Regions from separate parts of the Arthrobacter sp. U41 genome, predicted to be linked through region 4. Evidence: riboswitches for the same ligand, from Rfam matches in the RefSeq annotation. Region 4 holds a riboswitch; each other region holds the start of a gene.
What was found. A riboswitch is a leader RNA that binds a small molecule or an ion and turns the genes downstream of it on or off. The one in region 4 is predicted to bind S-adenosylmethionine.
Positions count from the first base shown of each region.

Region 1: it holds a riboswitch for S-adenosylmethionine, as region 4 does, so the genes downstream of both, ASPU41_RS08280 (cobalamin-independent methionine synthase II family protein) here and ASPU41_RS11880 (bifunctional o-acetylhomoserine/o-acetylserine sulfhydrylase) in region 4, are expected to answer to the same signal.
Region 2: it holds a riboswitch for S-adenosylmethionine, as region 4 does, so the genes downstream of both, ASPU41_RS19255 (aminotransferase class V-fold PLP-dependent enzyme) here and ASPU41_RS11880 (bifunctional o-acetylhomoserine/o-acetylserine sulfhydrylase) in region 4, are expected to answer to the same signal.
Region 3: it holds a riboswitch for S-adenosylmethionine, as region 4 does, so the genes downstream of both, ASPU41_RS04385 (DUF1737 domain-containing protein) here and ASPU41_RS11880 (bifunctional o-acetylhomoserine/o-acetylserine sulfhydrylase) in region 4, are expected to answer to the same signal.

Region 1 is NZ_CP015732.1:1,773,980-1,777,189, forward strand. It holds gene ASPU41_RS08275 (uracil-DNA glycosylase) at 1-386, opposite strand, end outside; gene ASPU41_RS08280 (cobalamin-independent methionine synthase II family protein) at 542-1,750, opposite strand; SAM riboswitch class I at 1,762-1,865, opposite strand; gene ASPU41_RS08285 (adenylosuccinate synthase) at 2,162-3,210, shown strand, end outside.
Region 2 is NZ_CP015732.1:4,223,327-4,226,536, reverse strand. It holds gene ASPU41_RS19260 (class I SAM-dependent methyltransferase) at 1-335, opposite strand, end outside; gene ASPU41_RS19255 (aminotransferase class V-fold PLP-dependent enzyme) at 430-1,884, opposite strand; SAM riboswitch class IV at 1,919-2,032, opposite strand; gene hisN (histidinol-phosphatase) at 2,145-2,957, opposite strand; gene rsgA (ribosome small subunit-dependent GTPase A) at 3,059-3,210, opposite strand, start outside.
Region 3 is NZ_CP015732.1:925,601-928,810, reverse strand. It holds gene ASPU41_RS04395 (O-succinylhomoserine sulfhydrylase) at 1-634, opposite strand, end outside; gene ASPU41_RS04390 (rhodanese-like domain-containing protein) at 635-1,054, opposite strand; gene ASPU41_RS04385 (DUF1737 domain-containing protein) at 1,051-1,359, opposite strand; SAM riboswitch class IV at 1,373-1,487, opposite strand; gene ASPU41_RS04380 (aminodeoxychorismate lyase) at 1,667-2,626, opposite strand; gene cls (cardiolipin synthase) at 2,720-3,210, shown strand, end outside.
Region 4 is NZ_CP015732.1:2,612,724-2,615,933, reverse strand. It holds gene ASPU41_RS11880 (bifunctional o-acetylhomoserine/o-acetylserine sulfhydrylase) at 46-1,362, opposite strand; SAM riboswitch class IV at 1,426-1,541, opposite strand; gene ASPU41_RS11875 (VOC family protein) at 1,756-2,394, shown strand; gene ASPU41_RS11870 (CPBP family intramembrane glutamic endopeptidase) at 2,555-3,210, opposite strand, start outside.

The DNA of each region.
Region 1 (3,210 bases), 840 kb from region 4:
AACTTCAGCAGCGGCTTCAGGCCGGCGGAAATCTGGTCCGGCGTGAACTTGCCGTTGGGCTCGCCCGGGACGTACCAGGGGTGAACGTTCCACGGCATTACGTACTCGGGGCGCAGGCCCAGCTTCCACTGGACGCCGAGCAGGCGGGTGGCGGCTTCCTCGTCACCGGCAGTGATGAAACCCGACTCGTCCTCGGTTCCGATGTTGGAGAAGAGGCTGATGATGCGGCACTCGTCCACGTCGTGCATCGGATCCACATACGGGACATTCATGCCAGCTTTGGTTGCCTGCAGCGTGTCGCACAACTCGTTGACGGCCGCGACGCTAGGTTCGTAGCGGCGGCTCAGAAGCTGTTCGCGGGAATTTTCAGTGGCCAAGGCTGTCATATATTGCTGAGTCTCCTGCGGGATTGGTGAAGCTGCCAGACCGTCCGGGGGCACGCCGAATACGGTGTGGTTTGAAAATGTGGTGTGGACCGATTCCTGGTCGATCCTTATTAGTCTATCAAGCCCTGCGAAATGCCGGGTCGGCCGGAGGCCTCCTACCAGAGCCGCGCGGTGGCGCGGCGGGCGCCTTCACCCAGGGATTCCAGCTTGGCAAAGGCGATTTGGGGGTGCACCCGGCCGCCGAGACCGCAGTCTGTGGAGGCAATCACATTTTCCCGGCCCACCAATTGGGCGAAGCGTACGATCCGGTCAGCGACCAGGTCCGGGTGCTCGACGACGTTGGTGGCGTGGGAGACGACGCCGGGGATGATGACTTTTCCGTCCGGGAGCTTAGTGTCCTCCCAGACGCGCCATTCATGCTCGTGGCGGACGTTGGCGGCCTCGAACGAGTAGCCGCCCGCGTTGACCTGCAGGACGGAGTCGATGATGTCCGCGAAGGGGATGTCCGTGGTGTGCGGGCCGTGCCAGGAGCCCCAGCAGACGTGCAGCCGGATCTGTTCCTGGGGGAGGTCGCGCAGGGCCCAGTTTGTGGCCTCGACCCTGAGCTGGATGAACTTGAGGTAGTCGGCCAGGCTCGGTTCCGGGTTGATCTGGTCCCAGCTTTCGGCCAGCGAGGGGTCGTCGAGCTGGACCGTGAGCCCGGCGTCGATGATGGCCTTGTATTCCTCGCGCATGGCGTCGGCGCAGGCGTAGAGGAGCTCCTCGTCCGTCTTGTAGTACTCGTTGGCGACGCGGGCGCAGGAGCCGGGGGACAGGGAGGCCACGAAGCCCTCGGACAGCCCGGCGGCGGCCATCCCGGTCTTGAGGTTGGCGATGTCCGAGCCGACGAGCGCCTGACCGGTGTAGTGCAGCGGGCCCGCGATCTTCGGCTGCGTGACGCTCTTGCGGTGCGCCAGGATCCCGGAGGACGGATCGTTGTAGGCATCGTTGAACTTCTGCCGGTCGCGCCGGTCCGGGAAGGAGGTCAGCACGATGTTCCCGGGGCTTGAGCGGTGCACCGCGGCGTCCGCCCAGCGGTCCACGTCCGTGGGCACGAGCCCGCCGAGCCGGCTGAACGAGTAGTTCCACCAGGCTCCGTAGTCCACCGAGCTGGACATGGTGTGCCCGTATTCGCCGTCGTTGGCGATCTCGATGCCGAGGTCTTTCTGGCGCTGCACGATCTCCACCACGGAGGTTTCCAGCAGGTCCAGGAACTCGGGGGTGATGCCGTCCGCTTCCTTGGCCTCGTTCGCGGCGATGAGCTCGGGGGTGCGGGGCAGCGAACCGGCGTGGGTGGCGCGGATATGGTCGGTGTTCTGGAGCATGGGGTGCTTCCTTTCCATCGGTCCTGGCGGTAGCACCTTTGCCGTCACAGGGCAGTGTCCGGCAGGGTTGCTGCGGCGTCAACGGTTCAGGTCCCTCGGCCGCTCGGGATGGTCAACTCTTACTTAATTCCACCAAGAGACCCCGCGCAAGCCCTGACGCCGATGTTCCCGCAGGCTGGACACCGGTCGCCGGCGCAGCCTGCGGGAAGTCCACCGGGAAGTCCATTGGATGGTCAAATGAGTCGCCGCCACCGCTATCGGCTAAACTTGGGTGGTAAGAGCCCCGGACTCTGGCGTTGATGGTAAGAGCACAGCGGTAGATTCGGGGCATTCTCATGAACGGCGCTGAGCTCCGGTGAACACCCTGGTGAACCACACGGAATTCGGCCCGAACGAATGGGGGAGGATCCCATGCCAGCAATCGTGATCGTCGGAGCCCAATGGGGCGACGAAGGCAAAGGTAAAGCCACTGACCTGCTTGGTGGCCGCGTCGACTACGTCGTCAAGCCCAACGGCGGCAACAATGCCGGGCACACCGTCGTCGTAGGCGGTGAGAAGTATGAGCTCAAGCTCCTTCCGGCCGGCATCCTGAGCCCCAACGCGGTTCCGATTATCGGCAACGGCTGCGTGGTGAACCTCGAGGCGCTGTTCCAGGAGATCGACGGCCTGGAAGCGCGCGGCGCGGACACCTCCAAGCTGCGGGTCTCCGCCAACGCCCACCTCGTGGCGCCCTACCACCAGGTCCTGGACAAGGTCACCGAGCGGTTCCTCGGCAGCCGCGCCATCGGCACCACCGGACGCGGCATCGGCCCGGCCTACATGGACAAGGTGGCCCGCCTCGGCATCCGCGTCCAGGACGTCTTTGACGCCTCCATCCTGCGCCAGAAGGTCGAAGGCTCGCTGCGCCAGAAGAACGAACTCCTGGTCAAGGTCTACAACCGCCGCGACATCGAGGTGGATGAGATCGTGGAGTACTTCCTGTCCTTCGCCGAGCGCCTCCGCCCGCTGGTCATCGACAGCACCTATGTCCTGAACACCGCGCTGGACGAGGGCAAGGTGGTCCTCATGGAGGGCGGCCAGGCCACGTTCCTGGACGTCGACCACGGCACCTACCCCTTCGTGACCTCCTCGAACCCGACCGCCGGCGGCGCCTCCGTGGGCTCGGGCATCGGCCCCACCCGCATCTCGCGCTCCATCGGCATCATCAAGGCGTACACCACCCGCGTGGGCGCAGGTCCTTTCCCCACGGAACTGTTCGACGACATGGGTATGTACCTGCAGAAGACCGGCGGCGAGTTCGGCGTCAACACCGGCCGGCCCCGCCGCTGCGGCTGGTACGACGCCGTGCTGGCGCGGCACGCCTCCCGCGTCAACGGCTTCACGGACTACTTCGTCACCAAGCTGGACGTGCTCACGGGCATCGAGCAGATCCCGGTCTGCGTGGCCTATGACGTCGACGG
Region 2 (3,210 bases), 1.6 Mb from region 4:
GTCACGAGGTCGAAAGCTTCGGCGGGCAGCCCGGTGTCCTCGGCGGTACCCTCGACGGCGGTGACGCCCGGCAGTGTCCTGCGCAGCTGTTCCAGCATGTCGGCGGAAGGGTCCACGGCCACCGTGTGCAGGCCGCGTGCCACCAGCAGCGCCGTGAACTTCCCGGTTCCGGCGCCGACGTCCGCGGCGTCCTTCGCGCCGGCGGGAATCAGCCAGTCGGCCGAGTCAGCGGGGTAGCCCGGGCGGACGCGTTCGTAGTGTTCCCCGCCGTCCCGGAAGCTCTGCCCCAGCTTCTGGCGCCGCTCCTGGTGCAGTTTGGGTCCGCCGCGTGCCACGTGCGTTCTCCTTAGGCAGGTCCGGATGGGTACCTTCCGAATTTACCGCACGAAGCACGGGCCGCGTTTCCTTGGCTTTGCCCCCGCCGGGCCATCAGTCCAGCGTGCAGGGCGCGGCGCCGGCGGTGCCGGGTGTGTTGGGAGCCCAGTGCGGGTAGCTGCGGGTGTCGTTGGACGGCACCCAGCGTCCGGCGTCCACCACATAGTCCCAGCCGAGGCCGGTCCGGCGCAGGTCCTGGATTCCGGCGAGCAGCCGCTCGGCGTCCTCCAGCCGGGAACCCAGGCCGAAGCTGGCCCGCAGCGATCCGGAGGGCAGCCCGAGCCGCCGGAGCAGGGGGTGCGCGCAGAAGCGGCCGTCGCGCAGACCGATGCCGTGTTCGGCCGACAGGTAGGCCGCCACCAGGCCCGCGTCGTAGCCCTCCAGCGAGAAGTTGACGACGCCGATTGTGCCGGTGCCCGGCCCGGTGCCTGCGGGCGCATCGAAGGAAGCACTATCCGAGAAGATCTGGTGCACCCTGACGCCGTCGATCCGGGCCAGGCCCTCGACGAGGAAGGACCGGATGGCGTTTTCGTGCGCGTGCCACTGTTCCGCGTCAAGGTCGGCAATCACCTGGGTGGCGCGGGCCAGGGCGGCGGCGCCAAGGACATTGGGGGAACCGCCCTCGTGCCGGGCAGGACCGGTGGTCCAGCTGACCGTGTCGATCCGGGCATCCTGGACGGCTCCGCCGCCGGCCAGGTGCGGTGTGCCGGCGTCGAGCCAGTCGGGACGGCCGACAAGCACTCCGGCGCCGAACGGTGCGTAGAGCTTGTGCCCGGAAAAGGCGAGATAGTCGATGCCGTCCGCCGCGATATTGATCCGCCGATGCGGCGCCAGTTGCGCGGCGTCGACGACGATCCGGGCGCCGAATTCGTGGGCCAGGGCGGCCAGGGCCCGGATCGGCAGGATCTCTCCGGTGACGTTGGAGGCGCCGGTCACGGCGAGCAGGCTGACGCCGCCGTAAGCGAGTTCCCCGCGGAGCAGTTCCAGCGTCGCGGCCAGGGTGGGAGCGGCGATGACGCTGCGGTGCGGCACGCTCTGCCACGGCAGGAGGTTGGCATGGTGTTCGATGTCGAGATAGAGCACCTCGCCGGTGTGGGACCCGTCGGCGACCGGCAGGCAGCCCGCCAGCAGGTTCAGGGAATCGGTGGTGTTCCGGGTGAAAATCACCGAATCGTCCGGGCGGCCGCCGACGAAATCCCGGACAATGCTGCGGGCGTTCTCGTAGACCGAGGTGCTGATCTGGGAGGCATAACCGGCGCCGCGGTGGACACTGGCGTAGTACGGCAGGATCTCGTTGAGGTACGCCGAAACCACGGACAGGGCAGGGGCCGAGGCGCCGTAATCCAGGTTGGCGTAGCGGACGCTGCCGCCCTGAATGAGGGGGGCCTGGATCTCGGCGCCGGTCACCGCGGCCAGGGGCCGGCGGGCGACGGCGAACCTCGCCTCGTGGAGGGTCTGGCCGGCGCCGGACGGCAGTTCGGCAGTGGCAGGAAAAGTGGCAGTCGTCATGGGACCTCGCTCGAAAAGGACCCCACGCACCGGGGATCCGCGCTTGCCGGGTCCGTTCCGGACCGGCCAGGTCGTCACCCGGGGCACCCCACCGCGAATGGAGGGTTGCCGGCCAGCAAACCGGGGTTTAGCGCTGGCACTCGTGACCTGCTTCGAGCCTAGGACATCCGTGCGGGAGCGGAAAAGACAGGGCCCTTATGTGAAGCGCTTTATTACGGCACGGCTCCGGGAGGTGCGGTCGAAACGGCCGCCGCCAGGGCCTAGAGCAGGTCGTCCAGCCCCGGGTTGAGGCGTTTGAGGACCTCCGAGTGCAGGATGGAGTTGGTGGCGAGGGCGTTGCCGCCGAAGGGGCCGTCCTCTCCTTCGAGGGAGGTGAAGCGTCCGCCGGCCTCCGTGACGATCGGAACCAGGGCGGCCATATCGTAGAGGTTCAGTTCAGGCTCGCAGGCGATGTCGACGGCGCCTTCGGCCACGAGGCAGTAGGACCAGAAGTCGCCGTAGGCGCGGGTGCGCCAGACTTCCTCGGTCAGGCCCAGGAACTCATCGAGGTTGCCGCGCTGCTTCCAGCCGCCCAGACTGGAGTAGGACAGCGAGGCGTCCGCGAGCTTGGAGACGTTGGAGACCTTCAGCCGGGTGGCGGCGGCCAGCGACCGACCCATGTAGGCGCCGGCGCCCTTGGCAGCCCACCAGCGTTTCCCCAGTGCCGGGGCGCTCACGACGCCGACGACCGGCTCGCCCTCGTCGACGAGGGCGATCAGCGTGGCCCAGACGGGGACGCCGCGGACGAAGTTCTTGGTCCCGTCGATCGGGTCGATGATCCAGCGGCGGGAGCCGTGGCCGGAACTGCCGAACTCCTCGCCCAGGACGGCGTCGCGCGGCCGGGAGCGGGACAGCTGGCCGCGGATGGCTTCCTCGACGGACTTGTCGGCGTCCGTCACCGGCGTCAGGTCCGGCTTCGTCTCGACCCGAAGGTCGAGTGCCTTGAAGCGGCTCATGGTCTGGGAATCTACGGAATCTGCCAGTACATGGGCAAGGCGCAGGTCATCGTTGTAGCTCGAAGCGGGTTGACTCATGGTTCCAAACTACCGCCAAAGCGGGCGCCCTGGCGGGAGGCCGGGTGGCTGCGCCGCCGGAGGCGGCCCGGCACAGGGCGATCCGCGCCCCGATTGCCCGCTCAGGAGACGGTGCCCAGCTCCTTGACGTCCTGTGCTTCCATCCGCGGGTCCGTCCCCAACAGGCGGCGCAGCGAGCTGAGCCGGGCCGGGCCGGATTCGCCCGCGTGGCCGGCGGCCACCCAGGCGTCCACGCCGCAGTTGACGGCGCTGG
Region 3 (3,210 bases), 1.7 Mb from region 4:
TCGTCCCGGAATACACGATCACATCCGCACCGAAGTCCCCGCAGCGCTGCAGCAGGGGAGTGGCAAAGACATTGTCGACGACGACCGTCGCCCCGGCGGCGTGCGCCAGTTCGCTCACGGCCGCGATGTCCACGATTTCCTGCATCGGGTTCGACGGCGACTCGAAGAAGACCGCCGTCGTGGGTTCCGAGAGCGCCGACCGCCACTGCTCCAGGTCCGGGCCGTCCACGAAGACCGTCTCCACACCCCAGCGGGGAAGGATTTCGTTGAGGATCACGAAGCAGGAGCCGAACAGTGAACGGGCCGCGACCACACGGTCGCCGGCGGCCAGCAGGGCGCCGAGGGCGGTGAAGACCGCGGACATCCCCGAGGCGGTGGCGAAACATGCCTCGGTGCCTTCGAGCAGCCGGAGCCGTTCCTGGAAGGTGGCCACCGAGGGGTTGCCGTAGCGGGAGTACACGAAGCGCTCGTCCTCGCCGGTGAACGCCCGCTCCGCGGCGGCCGCGGATTCGTAGACGAAGCCGGAGTTCAGGAAGATCGGCTCGGACGTTTCCTGGAAAGCGGTGCGGTCGAGTCCGCCGCGGACAGCCTGGGTGTCGGCGCTCCAGCCGGCGGCGTCAGGGTTGAAGCTCACTTAGTGCTTTCCGGACTGGGTGGGAAGGCCGCGGTTCTTCCAGCCGTTGACAGTGCGCTCGCCGTCGCGGTCCGGTTCGCCTTCGAAACCTTCGAGGACGTTATAGGAGGTGTAGCCGGCCTCCGTCGCGGCGACCGCAGCGGCGATGGAACGGGCACCCGAACGGCACAGGAACACCAGCTCGTTGCCTTCGGCGCCGGCGGCCTGCTGTTTCAGCTGCGCAACGAACTGCGAATTGGGGATGCCTCCGGCAAGATTCCACTGGATGAAGAGCGGATCGTTCCGTTTCCCGCCTGCGGGGGCGGTGTCCGGGGTGCCGATGTGGGCCCATTCGCCCTCGGTGCGGACGTCCACCAGGATGGCGCCGTCCTCGAGCTTGGCCCAGGCCTGCTGCGGGGTGAGGTCCCCGGCGTAGCTCACGCGTGGCCCTCGCCGTCGAACTCAAGATCATCCACGGCGTTGGCGACGGCGGCGTCGGCGCTGGCGATTGCCGCCGGCAGCACGACGGCCTGGGCCACGATGACGCTGCCGCCGTTGAATGTGGCTGCCGGGCTGCCGTGCAGCACGTAGCCGTCGGCCAGGGCGGCCGAGACGCGCTCGCAGAAGGCGCGGTCATCGGGGCCGGTGAACAGGCGGTACGCCAGTTTCTCCTCGGCGGACCCGTGGAGTGCGGGGGACGGGGCTGGTGCTGTACCGGGGACAGCGGGGGCGGACGCGTCAGGCATGACGGATCTCCTTCTTTCACGCTTGCAGCTCGAATGGTCGATATGCCGAGTATTCACCTGAGGCACCCCGCCGCGAAAGGGAGGGTTGCCGACCGGCCAGTCAGGGCTTGGCGCCGGTTCTCATTACTCACCAAAAAACGTAACACCTCCGACGCCGGCCCGCAGACCCGCCGTCGTCATGTTAGGTAACGGGACCAACTGCAACGCGGGGTCACGTAGCGCCCATCCGGGGCCTCCGGACGGGCGCAAAGTGACCCCGCGTTGTGGTCGGCGTTGTGGTCGGCGTTGGGGTGGGTGCGGGGCGGGACTACTCGATGGTGGCGTAGAGCGCGTTCAGTTCCGCCGTGAGTTGCCGGCGCAGCTCCGGCGTGCCGATTTCCTTGCCGTCGATGTGGTTGACGGGCGCCAGCAGCCGGATGCTGGAGATCAGCCACACGGCGTCGGCGTCGTACAGGTCATGGGGTTCCAGCGGGCCGTAGCCCAGCTCCCAGCCGGCGGCCTTGGCCGCAGTGAACAGGGCTCCCTGCGAGGTGCCGGGGAGGATCCCGCTGTCGAGCTGGGGCGTGATGAGCCGGCGGACGGTGCGGACCCCGCCGGCCCCGTCGTCGGAGGTTTCCAGGTGCGCGAGCAGAACGGTCGACGTCGGACCCTCCAGGACCCGGCCGTCCGCGGAGGTGAAGATGACGTCGTCCGCGCCCTGGCGGTGCGCGTAGCGCAGGGCCGCCATGTTGACGGCGTAGGAGAGGGTCTTGGCGCCCATCAGCAGCCACGGGGCCCGTTCCCCGACATCGCTGTCATAGCCGCGGTCCAGCAGGATGACGTCGACGCCGGTCTCGCGCTGGCGTCTCCCGGTGGGGCCGGGGGCGGAGGCCTGGACCCAGCAGGTGGGCCCGGCCGCCCCCTCGACGCCGCGGGTCACGAGGAGCTTGACCACCAGTTCGTCGTCGTTGACGGCCGCGGCGCTGGGCGCATGCTGGCGCCGGTATTCGCTGATCGCCGTTGCGATGGCCCGGCGCCAGGCGCCCTCCGCGGGGATGTCGAGCTCCAGCAGCCGGGCGGACCCGGCCAGCCGGTCCAGGTGTGCCTGGAGCTTGCGGGGCTGGCCGCCCACTGCCAGCAGCGACTCGAAGACGCCGTCGCCGCGGGTGGCGCCCTGGTCCGTCGCCATCAGCTGCGGCTTGGTCGCATCGGCCAGCCGGCCGTCGTCGAAGGCGGGATCCAGGAAGACCAGCACCGGGACGGGGGCGGGAAGGGCAGGAGAAGTCATGGCTTCAGCTTAGTGCGGCAGGCCGCGGGATAGGATTTGAAGATTGCCCGTTCCGGAACTATTCCGCGGGTCTGGAACTTGAGGGGTTCGCCTGTGCTGTGGCCATTTTCCCTGGCGGAAACACTTCCGTCCTGGGTGATCCTGATTCTGACTGTGGTTGACCTCGCCATCCGGGTGCTGGCCCTCGGTATCATCCCCGGAAACCGCCGTCCCACCACGGCCATGGCCTGGCTGTTGATCATCTTCTTTGTTCCGGCCGTGGGCCTGGTCCTCTTCCTGCTCTTCGGCAATTTCCGGCTCTCCCGCAAGCGCCGGTCGCAGCAGGATGCGGTGAACGCCCGGGTGCGCGCCGGCGCCTCGGAACTGGCGATGCTGGAAAGCAGCTACGAGGGCCCGGAATGGGTGTCCTCCGCGGCGGAACTGAACAAGACCCTGGGCTCCCTTCCCATGGTGGACGGCAACCACGTGGAGCTCCTGCCCGGTTACCCGGACTCGATCAAGGCCATGGCGGCCGCCGTCCGTGAAGCTGAATCCTTCGTCAACGCGGAGTTCTACATCATGAGCTCGGACCACATCACGGACGA
Region 4 (3,210 bases):
GCACCCGCGCCACAAGGGCGGGGATGCCGGGTGCCGGGAGCTCGCTCAGGCGGTTTTGGCCGCGCGGAATCCGGCGTCAAGGTCGGCGAGGATGTCATCGATGTGCTCCAGGCCCACGGAGAGCCGCACGAGGCCGGGGTTCACGCCGGCCACGGTCTGCTGTTCGGCCGTCAACTGGCTGTGGGTGGTCGACGCCGGGTGGATGACGAGGGAGCGCACGTCGCCGATGTTCGCCACGTGCGAGTGCAGTTCAAGGGCGTCGACGAAGCGCTTTCCGGCCTCGGCTCCCCCGGCGATGTTGAAGGAAACGACGGCGCCGGTCCCCTGGGGACCGTACTTGCGTCCGCGCTCGTACCAGGGGCTGGAGGGCAGCCCGGCGTAGGCGACGGATGCGACGTCGTCCCTGGCCTCGAGCCATCCGGCGACCTTGATGGCGTTCGCGACATGCCGCTCCATGCGCAGGCTCAGCGTCTCGATGCCCTGGGCGATGAGGAAGGCGTTGAACGGGGACACCGCCGATCCGAGGTCGCGCAGGAGCTGGACGCGGGCCTTGAGGATGTAGGCGAGGTTGGCGCCGAGGGCCCCGTCCGCGCCAAGGTCCCGGGCGTAGACCAGGCCGTTGTAGGTGGGGTCGGGGGTGTTGAAACCGGGGAAGCGCGCCGGGTCCTTGCCGAAATCGAAGTTGCCGGAGTCCACGATCACACCCGCGATTGCGGCCCCGTGGCCGCCGAGGTACTTCGTGGCCGAGTGCACCACGATGTCCGCACCCCACTCGATCGGCCGGATCAGGTACGGGGTGGAGAGGGTGTTGTCCACGATCAGCGGGACCCCGGCCTCGTGCGCCACCGCCGAGATGCCCTCGATGTCCAGCACGTCCTGGCGGGGGTTCGAGACGACCTCGCCGAAGAACAGCTTGGTGTTGGGCTGCACGGCCTCACGCCACTGTGCCAGGTTGTCGGGGTCCGCCACGAAGGTGACGGAGATGCCGAACTTCTTCAGCGTATGCGCCAGCAGGTTGTAGGTGCCGCCGTAGAGGCTGGGGCTGGCCACCACGTGGTCGCCGGCCTCGGCGACGTTGAGGATCGCGAAGGTTTCCGCGGCCTGGCCGGAGCTCAGCAGCAGTGCCGCGAGCCCGCCTTCCAGGCTGGCCACGCGCTGCTCCACCGCGTCCTGGGTGGGGTTGCCGATCCGGGTGTAGATGGGAGCCAGTTCGGCCAGGGCGAAGCGGTTGGCGGCGCTCTCGGCGCTGGGGAAGACGAACGACGTCGTCTGGTAGATCGGCAGCGAGCGGGCGCCGGTGGCGCTGTCCGGCTCCTGGCCGGCATGGATCTGGCGGGTTTCGAAGGACCAGGCATTGGACATCGGGACACTCCTCGAGATACCGGGCACAGGCAACCCGGGGCTCGTTGGCCCGGGCCGGCGCTGGCGCCGCGCTTGCCTTCCGGCGGGTGCCGGACGGCCAGGTCCTCACCCGGGGCACCCCACCGCGATACGAGGGTTGCCGGCCAGCAAGCCGGGGCTGTGTGCTGGCACTCATGACCTTGCCCCCAGTCTAGGAACCGGTTCATGGCTGTGGATAGCTTTGTGACGAAGATGAAGTGGGGCGGCCGGCGGGGGCGATGGGGCCCCTGCCGTCCCCCGTTGACTGCCGTTGACAAGGAACGATGCTGGTCCCGGGGCCGTGACATCGGAGATCCCACCACGGTAAGGGGCACCTAAGCTGAGAGCCCCATCACAAAGTGCCAAGATGAAGGCATGCGCATGGATCACGTCTCTTACGCCTGTGAACAAGATGGCCTCGCTGCCACCACCGAACGAATTGCGTCTGCCCTCGGCGTCGAAGCCGTGAAGGGCGGAGTACACCCCAGATTCGGGACCCGCAACATGATTATCCCGCTCGCGGGACACAAATACCTCGAGGTCGTGGAGGTCCTGAACCACCCGGCCTCGGACAAGGCACCCTTCGGCCAGGCCGTCCGTGCACGCTCCGAAGCAGGCGGCGGCTGGATGGGCTGGTGCGTCGAAGTGGACGACCTGGCCCCGTTTGAGGAACGCCTTGGCCGGTCCGCCGTCAGCGGCAACCGCAAGTTCCCCGACGGCCGCGAACTGGTCTGGAAGCAGATCGGCATCCTCGGGCTCATCGCCGATCCCCAGGTCCCGTACATGCTCAAGTGGGAAGGCGATCCGGAACTCCACCCGTCGAAGGCCTACGAGAGCAACGTCAAGATGTCCGCCCTCACGATCGCCGGCTCGGCCGAGCGGGTCACCGAATGGCTCGGTGTTCCGGTCGAAAAGCCGCTCGAAGACGTGGCCGTGAACTGGCTCGCTCCCCGCGGGACACCCGGTATCCTCTCCGTCACGTTCGAGACGGCCTCCGGCGCCGTCACGATCTAGCACTCCACCGCCCCACACTTCGGCCGCCATCAGCGGGTGCCAACGACGTCACCCACCGATGGCGGCCGAAATCTTCTAATACAGGCGACGCGGGGTCACTTCGCGCCCATCCGGAGCCTCCGGATGGGCGCGAAGTGACCCCGCGTTGCGTTGTGCACATTCAGCCCAGGCCGATGGCCTTGCCGAAGAGGCTGAAGCCCACGAAGGCCACGATGTCCAGCACCGAGTGGGCGATCACCAGCGGCATCACCCGCCGGGTTTTGGTGTAGGCCAGCGCGAAGATAACGCCCATGACGGCGTTACCGATGAACGGCCCGAAGCCCTGGTAGAGGTGGTAGCTGCCGCGCAGCATCGAACTGGCGAAGATCGCCAGCGGCAGGCTCCAGCCGAACTTGCCGAGCCGGTCCAGCAGGTAGCCCACCACGATCACCTCCTCGACAATCCCGTGCCGGATCGCGGAGAGCACCAGCACCGGCACTGTCCACCAGTAGGCGTCCAGCGCACTGGGGATAATCGCCGTCGTGATGCCGAGCGCACGGCCTGCGGCATAGAGGCCCAGCGACGGGATGCCGATCAGAGCCGCCAGGCCGAACCCCTGCAGCAGGTCCCTGCCGGGGCGGGCAAAATTGAATCCCAGTTTCCGGAACGCGCTGACGCCGTGGCCGCTGCTTCCGGACGCCCGGTGTTCGGTCAGGAAATAGATCACCAGGACCACCGGCACCAGGGCGAAAACGATATCCAGCAGCTGGTAGGTGAGGTCGAAGTATTCGCGGCTGCTTTGCGAACGGTTCAGGGTGGAGGTCCCCTCCGCCAGCG